DNA from 2 places in the Streptomyces sp. V3I7 genome. Region 1 is predicted to be linked to the other one. Evidence: riboswitches for the same ligand, from Rfam matches in the RefSeq annotation. Region 1 holds a riboswitch; the other holds the start of a gene.
The links. Region 1 has a riboswitch for cyclic di-AMP ahead of QFZ74_RS18280 (transglycosylase SLT domain-containing protein). Riboswitches for the same ligand answer to the same signal wherever they lie in the genome.
Positions count from the first base shown of each region.

Region 2: it holds a riboswitch for cyclic di-AMP, as region 1 does, so the genes downstream of both, QFZ74_RS14865 (M23 family metallopeptidase) here and QFZ74_RS18280 (transglycosylase SLT domain-containing protein) in region 1, are expected to answer to the same signal.

Region 1 is NZ_JAUSZK010000001.1:3,901,019-3,904,607, forward strand. Features, by position in the region: partial or broken gene QFZ74_RS18265 (ATP-grasp domain-containing protein) at 1-69, shown strand, start outside; partial or broken gene QFZ74_RS18270 (NAD(P)/FAD-dependent oxidoreductase) at 67-219, shown strand; gene QFZ74_RS18275 (HAD family hydrolase) at 374-1,198, shown strand; gene QFZ74_RS18280 (transglycosylase SLT domain-containing protein) at 1,256-1,744, opposite strand; cyclic di-AMP (ydaO/yuaA leader) riboswitch at 1,750-1,929, opposite strand; gene QFZ74_RS18285 (polyprenyl synthetase family protein) at 2,681-3,589, shown strand, end outside.
Region 2 is NZ_JAUSZK010000001.1:3,207,516-3,211,104, reverse strand. Features, by position in the region: gene QFZ74_RS14880 (hypothetical protein) at 1-480, shown strand, start outside; gene QFZ74_RS14875 (dihydrofolate reductase family protein) at 873-2,003, shown strand; tRNA gene QFZ74_RS14870 (tRNA-Met) at 2,113-2,186, shown strand; cyclic di-AMP (ydaO/yuaA leader) riboswitch at 2,519-2,678, shown strand; gene QFZ74_RS14865 (M23 family metallopeptidase) at 2,686-3,589, shown strand, end outside.

The DNA.
Region 1 (3,589 bases):
GGGCGCCGCATCGGGCGCCCCACCGTGCTCGTCCCCACCGCCTGCGTGGTGGTGGTTCTCGTGGCGAAGCTCGGCGGCGGCTATGTCTCTTCGGTGCCCGGCCTGTACGTCACCGGCCTGCCCGCCGCGGCGTCCTACGGCCCGGTGATGCGGTTCGTCTGCGGTACGGAGTTCGCCTCGCCGCGCCTGGCGAAACACCTCGCGGCGGCGCACGGCTGAGGGGCTTCAGTCCGCCGCCTCGACGCCGTACCGCATCGCCATCAGGCGCCGCTCAGGGGCGACTTGGGGAGGGGAGGAGGGCAAGAACCGCTGTCCGAAAGGGCGGTGAGCTGCACGATGAGTCGTGGGGGCGCGATGTCCGTATTCTCTGATCATGGCCGCACCCCCCGCATATTCACTCGTCGCCACGGACCTGGACGGAACGCTCCTGCGTGGCGACGACACCATCTCCGACCGCACCCTCGCCGCGCTGGCGCGGGTGGCGGCGGCCGGCGCCCGCCACCTCGTGGTGACGGGACGCCCGGCGCCGCGCGTGCGGCCGCTGCTCGACGCCCTCGGCTGCACCGGGCTCGCGGTGTGCGGCCAGGGCGCGCAGGTGTACGACGCCGCTGCCGAACGCCTGCTGTGGTCGGTCACCCTGGACCGGGAACTGGCCGAGACCGCGCTCGGCAAGATCGAGGCCGAGGTCGGGCAGGTGTACGCCGCAGTCGACCAGGACGGGGTGGACGGGCTCACGCTCATCGAGCCCGGCTATCTGATGCCGCACCCGACGCTGCCCGCGGTACGGGTCCAGCGGCGCGACGACCTGTGGTGCGAGCCGATCAGCAAGGTGCTGCTGCGCCATCACACGCTGTCCGACGACGAGTTGGCGGCGACGGCGCGCGCGGTCGTGGGCTCGCTGGCGACGGTCACCATGTCGGGGCCCGGCACGGTGGAGCTCCAGCCCTGCGGGGTCACCAAGGCGACCGGGCTGGCGCTCGCCGCCGGCCATCTGGGGCTGAGCGCCGGACACGCCGTCGCCTTCGGGGACATGCCCAACGACCTCCCCATGTTCGCCTGGGCGGCCCACGGGGTGGCGATGGCCAACGCCCATCCGGAACTCAAGGCGGTGGCCGACGAGGTCACCACGTCGAACGAGGACGACGGCATCGCCGTCGTCCTCGAAAGACTGTTTCCCTGGAGCTTTCCCCGGAGCTGACGACGCCGGCCCGGTCGGTCGGGCCGGCATCGCGGGGGCTCAGGGGGTGTCGACCCGTCAGTACGCGCCGAAGACGTTGTCTATCGTGCCGTAGCGCGCGGCGGCGTAGTTGCACGCGGCGGTGATGTTCGCGACCGGGTCGTAGATGTTCCAGGACGTACCGGACACGTGGTACGTGTTGAACGTCGGGTTGATCACCTGGAGCAGGCCCTTGGACGGGATGCCCTTCGCGGCGTTGGAGTCCCACAGGTTGATGGCGTTCGGGTTGCCCGAGGACTCGCGGATGATGTTGCGGTAGATGCCGTTGTAGGTGCCCGGGATGCCCTTCTGGGCCATCACGTGGAGCGACTCGCGGATCCAGCCGTCGAGGTTGTTGGGGTAGACGGTGGCCGCGGCGGCCGTCTTGGCCTGGGTGGGCGTGGCCGCGGAGGCGCCGGTGGCGCCGATCAGCGAGACGGCGAGCACGGCGGCGCCGGTGCCGGCCACGGCGGCGGCGCGGGCGATGCGGTTGGTGCGGGTACGGCGGTGCTGCTGGGCAGCGGACATGGCGGACTTCCTCTCCGGCGCCTGCGAGGTGAGCTGTCGGGTTCGGGCGGGGAGGTGCCCGGCCGCGCCGCCGTCAGGCGGCACGACTTCACCCCGAGCCGTACCGGTGCGGCATGGGCCGTCCGGTCCGGCGACTGATCTGGGTCCCCCGCTCCTGCCGTACGCGAGTTCGTCGATGTGTCGATGGGTCACGAAGGGCGGCGGCAGGATTAGGCGTCCGCCCGACAGGCCGGGAAGTTATGCGAGAGCACATGTCCGGAACAAGTGCCCGAATCACTTCTCGTCCGAAATGACCTTGGTGCGAGGGTTATGGGGTTCTTGATCCTTTTGGGGCGGGGAAGCTCAACTGCCGTGCACGACAAGGGGGATGAGGGTCGGTGTCCGAAGTGTCGTGCATATGCACTCATGTCGTGCGGGTGACCCAATTCACGGGCGACGGCAGTGGACCTTATGTCTCACTAAAGGGGATAAGGGGAATTGGAATAGCAAGAGCGGCAAATCGGACAGAGGGGTATGGAATGGGGCAGGGGTCGCCTCTCTGGCGGAAGGTGTCACGTGGGTGCGCGGGTGGCGGGAGACGTTCGTCACGCTGGCAGGGGCGGGTGGGGTGTGGTGGGGGTGTCGTCGGGTAAGGAGTGCGCCAGGCGGGCGGGTGGGGTGGCGAAGCGGGGTGCATCCCGTTGGGTCGTTGAATATCGGTTCATTTCGAACCATCAAGGACATAGCGGTCGTGATCCGGTAGGGCTCGGGCGGTGGGGGTACCTCCCGCTCGGGTGAAGTCGGGGGTGGGGGTGGGTGGGTGATATCGGTGATCGAAACCTGACCAGATACGCTGACTTGTGTGATGGCTGCGACCAATCGACAAAGCGCGTAATCGCCAGCAGTTCGGACAAGCCGTAAAAGCGCCAGCAGGCACCTGCAGACAGGAGATCCTCCGTGACCGTCGTCGGGACGTTCGGGCTGAGCGTGCGGGACGAGGCCTTGGAAGCCGATATCCAGGCCGGATTGACGGCTGTCGAGGAAGGTCTGCTGGAGGCGACCAAGAGCGAGGTCGCGTTCATAACAGAGGCAGCGCGACACCTGGTGCTGGCAGGTGGAAAGCGCTTCCGGCCGCTGCTCGTGATGCTCGCGGCGCAGTTCGGTGACCCGTACGCGCCGGGTGTCGTGCCGTCGGCGGTGGTCGTGGAACTGACCCATCTCGCGACGCTGTACCACGACGACGTGATGGACGAGGCGTCGGTGCGGCGTGGCGTGGACAGCGCCAACACCCGCTGGAGCAACTCCGTCGCGGTCCTCACCGGTGACTTCCTGTTCGCCCGTGCCACGCAGATGCTCGGCGAGCTCGGTCCCGAGGCGGTACGGCTGCAGTCCCTGTCGTTCGAACGGCTGGTCACCGGGCAGATCCAGGAGACGGCGGGGCCGTCGGACGGCCGGGACCCGGTCGAGCACTACCTGGACGTGCTGAGCGGCAAGACGGGTTCGCTGGTGGCGGTGTCGTGCCGGTTCGGCGCGATGATGTCCGGTGCGGACGAGTCGGTCATGGACGTCCTCACGCAGTACGGCGAGCGGCTGGGCGTCGCCTTCCAGCTGGCGGACGACGTACTCGACATCGCGTCCGAGTCGCGCGACTCCGGGAAGACGCCGGGGACGGATCTGCGCGAGGGGATTCCGACCCTGCCGGTGCTGCGGCTGCGTGAGCGGGCGGCGCGGTTGGGGGAGCCGGAGGACATCGCGCTCTGCGAGCTCCTCGACTCCGACCTGTCCGACGACGACCGGCTCGCGGAGGCGCTGGCCGCGCTTCGGGTGCACCCGGCGTTGGAGCAGGCGCGGCGGGACACGGTGCGG
Region 2 (3,589 bases), 690 kb from region 1:
TCGGCCCCGGACGACAGGCCCATGGGCTCCGCGCAGGACAGGGCGGGCGACTTCAGCGAGCCGTCGTCCCCGCAGCACACCACGCCCCGCTCCTCGCGCGGCACCGACCGCCCGCGGCACGCCGAGCCCGCTGACCACTCGGCGCCGGCCCAGGCCGCCGCGCAGCACCAGGCGCCGTCCGCTACGGGCGCCCACACCGCGCCGCACACGGCGGCGCCGAGCGTCCGGCACACGCAGTCGGGCCCCGTTGCCTCCCACCCGGCCGCCTCGACCGCGGCCCCGGTCTCGGACACGCAGACCAGCACCCCGAGCACGGGCGACGCCACGTCGCAGGTCCCGAGCGGGACCACCACGCAGCAGCCGTCCGCGCCCGCGACCTCCGGCACCGGCGGTACGGACGCGAGCAGCGCCCAGACGAATCCCTCCCTGATATCGACCTCGCCGTCGAACATCTGCGTGCTGGGTCTGGTCTGCGTCTGACCTGACGCCCCAGCGCACCGCGCGCACTGCTTAATCGGCCCCGGGCCATCGCCTCTCCTACGGCGGTGGCCCGGTTCGTGTTCCGTCTGGCGTCCCTGGCCGGCGGCCGAGAGCGTCGGCTCTCCCGGTAGGTCTGCTCGGCGCAGCCATCCGTGCCCGCGGCCTCCGGCACCGGTGGTACGGACGCGGGCGGGCGCCCAGGCGAATTCCGCCCTGGCGTCCCAGCGCACCGCGTACGGGTCTGTCGGCCTCGGGCCACCGCCTGTCCCACGGCGGTGGCCCCGGTTCGCGTCCCGTCCGGTGGCCCTGGCCAGCGGCCGAAGGCGTCGGCTCTCCCGGTAGGTTTGATGCGCCTCGCACCACCCGCCCTTCTCCTCGCCCGGAGGACGCCGATGCCCTTCCCGTACGTCCTCCTCTCCGCCGCCGTCTCCCTCGACGGTTACCTGGACGACACCGGTCCCGAGCGGCTGTTGCTCTCCAGTCCGGCCGACTTCGACCGGGTCGACGAGGTGCGGGCGTCCGTCGATGCGATCCTGGTCGGCGCCGGCACCATCCGCGCCGACAACCCTCGGCTCCTGGTCAACGCGCCCGCGCGCCGGGCGGCCCGGGTCGCCGCCGGGAAGACGGAGTACCCGCTCAAGGTCACCGTCAGCGGCTCCGGCGACCTCGATCCGGGCGCGAAGTTCTGGCACACCGGCGGCGAGAAGCTCCTCTGCACGACCGAGCGCGGCGCGGAGCGGGCCCGGGGGCTGGGCATCGCGGCCGACATCGTCGCGCTGGGCCCCGACCTCGACTGGCGGGCCCTGCTCACGCACCTGTACGAGGTGCGCAGGGTCCGGCGTCTGATGGTCGAGGGCGGCGGGGCCGTCCACACGCAGCTGCTCCGCCAGGGCCTCGCCGACGAGCTCCAGCTGGTCCTCGCCCCGCTGCTCGTGGGCGACCCGAAGGCGCCCCGGCTGTTCGGGCCGGGCGACTACCAGGCCGGACGCCTGCGCCTCCTGGAGTCGCGGCGCATCGAGGACATCGTCCTGATGCGCTACGAGCCGACCGCCCCCGGCGCCGGACAGACGGTCATCGCCGCCGACCGGCACTGGATGCGGATCGCCTGCGAGCTCGCGGCGCTGTGCCCGCCCTCGCGCACGGCGTTCAGCGTGGGCGCGGTCGTGGTCGCGGCCGACGGGACGGAGCTGGCCCGCGGGTACTCCCGGGAAGGGGACGACCCGGTGGTCCACGCCGAGGAGGCCGCCCTCGCGAAGATCGAGCCCGGTGATCCGCTGCTCGCCGGCGCCACGGTGTACAGCAGCCTCGAACCCTGCGCCCGCCGCGCCTCACGCCCCGCTCCCTGCGCCCGGCTGATCCTTGAGTCCGGGGTACGCCGGGTGGTGACGGCCTGGCGCGAGCCGGACACGTTCGTCCCGGGCGCCGACGGGAGCGGGCTGCTCGCGGCCGGGGGCGCCGACGTCGTCGTCCTGCCCGAGTACGAGGCCCCGGCCAAGGAGCCGAACGGCCACCTGCTGGGCTGATCGCGGCCCGCTTCACGGGCCGATCGCGGCCGGCTTCCCGGGCTGGTCGGGGCCCGCGCGGAACGCGTGTGCATTCGGTCCCGCGGATGACGTACACTGGTTTCAACGACGCGGGGTGGAGCAGCTCGGTAGCTCGCTGGGCTCATAACCCAGAGGTCGCAGGTTCAAATCCTGTCCCCGCTACTGAAGACTCAGGGCCGGAATCCAGATCATGGATTCCGGCCCTGAGTGTTTTCCTGGGCCGCCGACTGCAACCCCACCCCCGTACGGGCTCCATCACTGAATGTGAGTGATCCGGAGCCCTCCGCGTAACAACTGACATACCGTCAGACGGCAAAGGTTTGCCCGGGCTTCGCTGAGGGGTGGTCAAGTCGCCCGGGTTTCGCCGGTGATGGCTCGTAAGTCCACCCCTGCAAACCTTGACGATCAAGAGGAACGGCTTGGAATCTCCCCCGCGGGTCTATTAACGTTCGATAACGCAGCGCGGTCGTCCCAGCCGTCACAAGAGGCGGCTCCGTGCGCACGCGCCGAATCCCGCGAGGGAACCGGGGAACCACCACCTTGGGGTGAATCACGCGGATATCGCCGTGGAAACACGGCAGGTATACGCGCGTAGGAGACCTTCCTGCTCCGAACCCGTCAGCTAACCCGGTAGGCGACGGAAGGAAAGGAGCACGCCCGCGTGGCGTCCAACCGGCCCGCCCCAGCAGCCCCCTTCGTGCCGAGTCAGCGTGGCACCGAGGCGTTCGGCTACGGCAGTTACTCCACCGACGAGGGCCCCTGGGAGGAGTGGAACCCGACCGAGGACTCCACTCGTCCGGTACGCGGCCGGCACCGCGTCGCCAAGCAGCGCGGCGGCGGGCTCGCCCGCAGCTCCACCGTTCTGGGCGTCGGCGTCATGGCCGCCGTCGGCGCGGGCGGCATGGCCAGCGCGCACGCCGGCAAGCCGCCGGTCTCGATCTCCATGCCCGACCTGCCCGTGTCCCACCTGCCGGCCGTCGGCTCCCTGCTGGAGGACGAGCCCTCCGCTCCCCAGGGTTCCGCGACCGCGCTCAGCTCCGTGGGCATGACCGGGACCGACAACGCGGAAGATGCCGGCGACGCCGGTGAGGCGCTGCGCAACCGGATCATGGCCCAGGCCGAGCAGCAGCAGGGCCAGGCGGAAAGCAAGGCCGCCGCCGCTGCCGTGGCCGCCGCCGACAAGCAGGTCGCCGACGCCGCCGCTCAGGCGGAGCAGGCCGCCGCGAGCAAGGCGGCCGCGGCCAAGGAGCAGGCGGAGGCCCAGGCCAAGAAGGCGGCCGAGGCGGCCCGGCTGGCCGAGCTCGCCAAGCAGTACGCGCTGCCGACCTCCTCGTACACGCTCACCAGCCTCTTCGGGCAGGCCGGCTCCATGTGGTCCTCCGGCTACCACACCGGTCTCGACTTCGCCGCTCCCACGGGCACGCTGATCAAGGCCATCCACAGCGGCACCATCACCCAGGCGGGCTGGGCCGGCTCCTACGGCTACCGCACGGTCCTCACCCTGGACGACGGCACCGAGCTGTGGTTCTGCCACCAGTCGTCGATCAACGTCAGCGTCGGCCAGA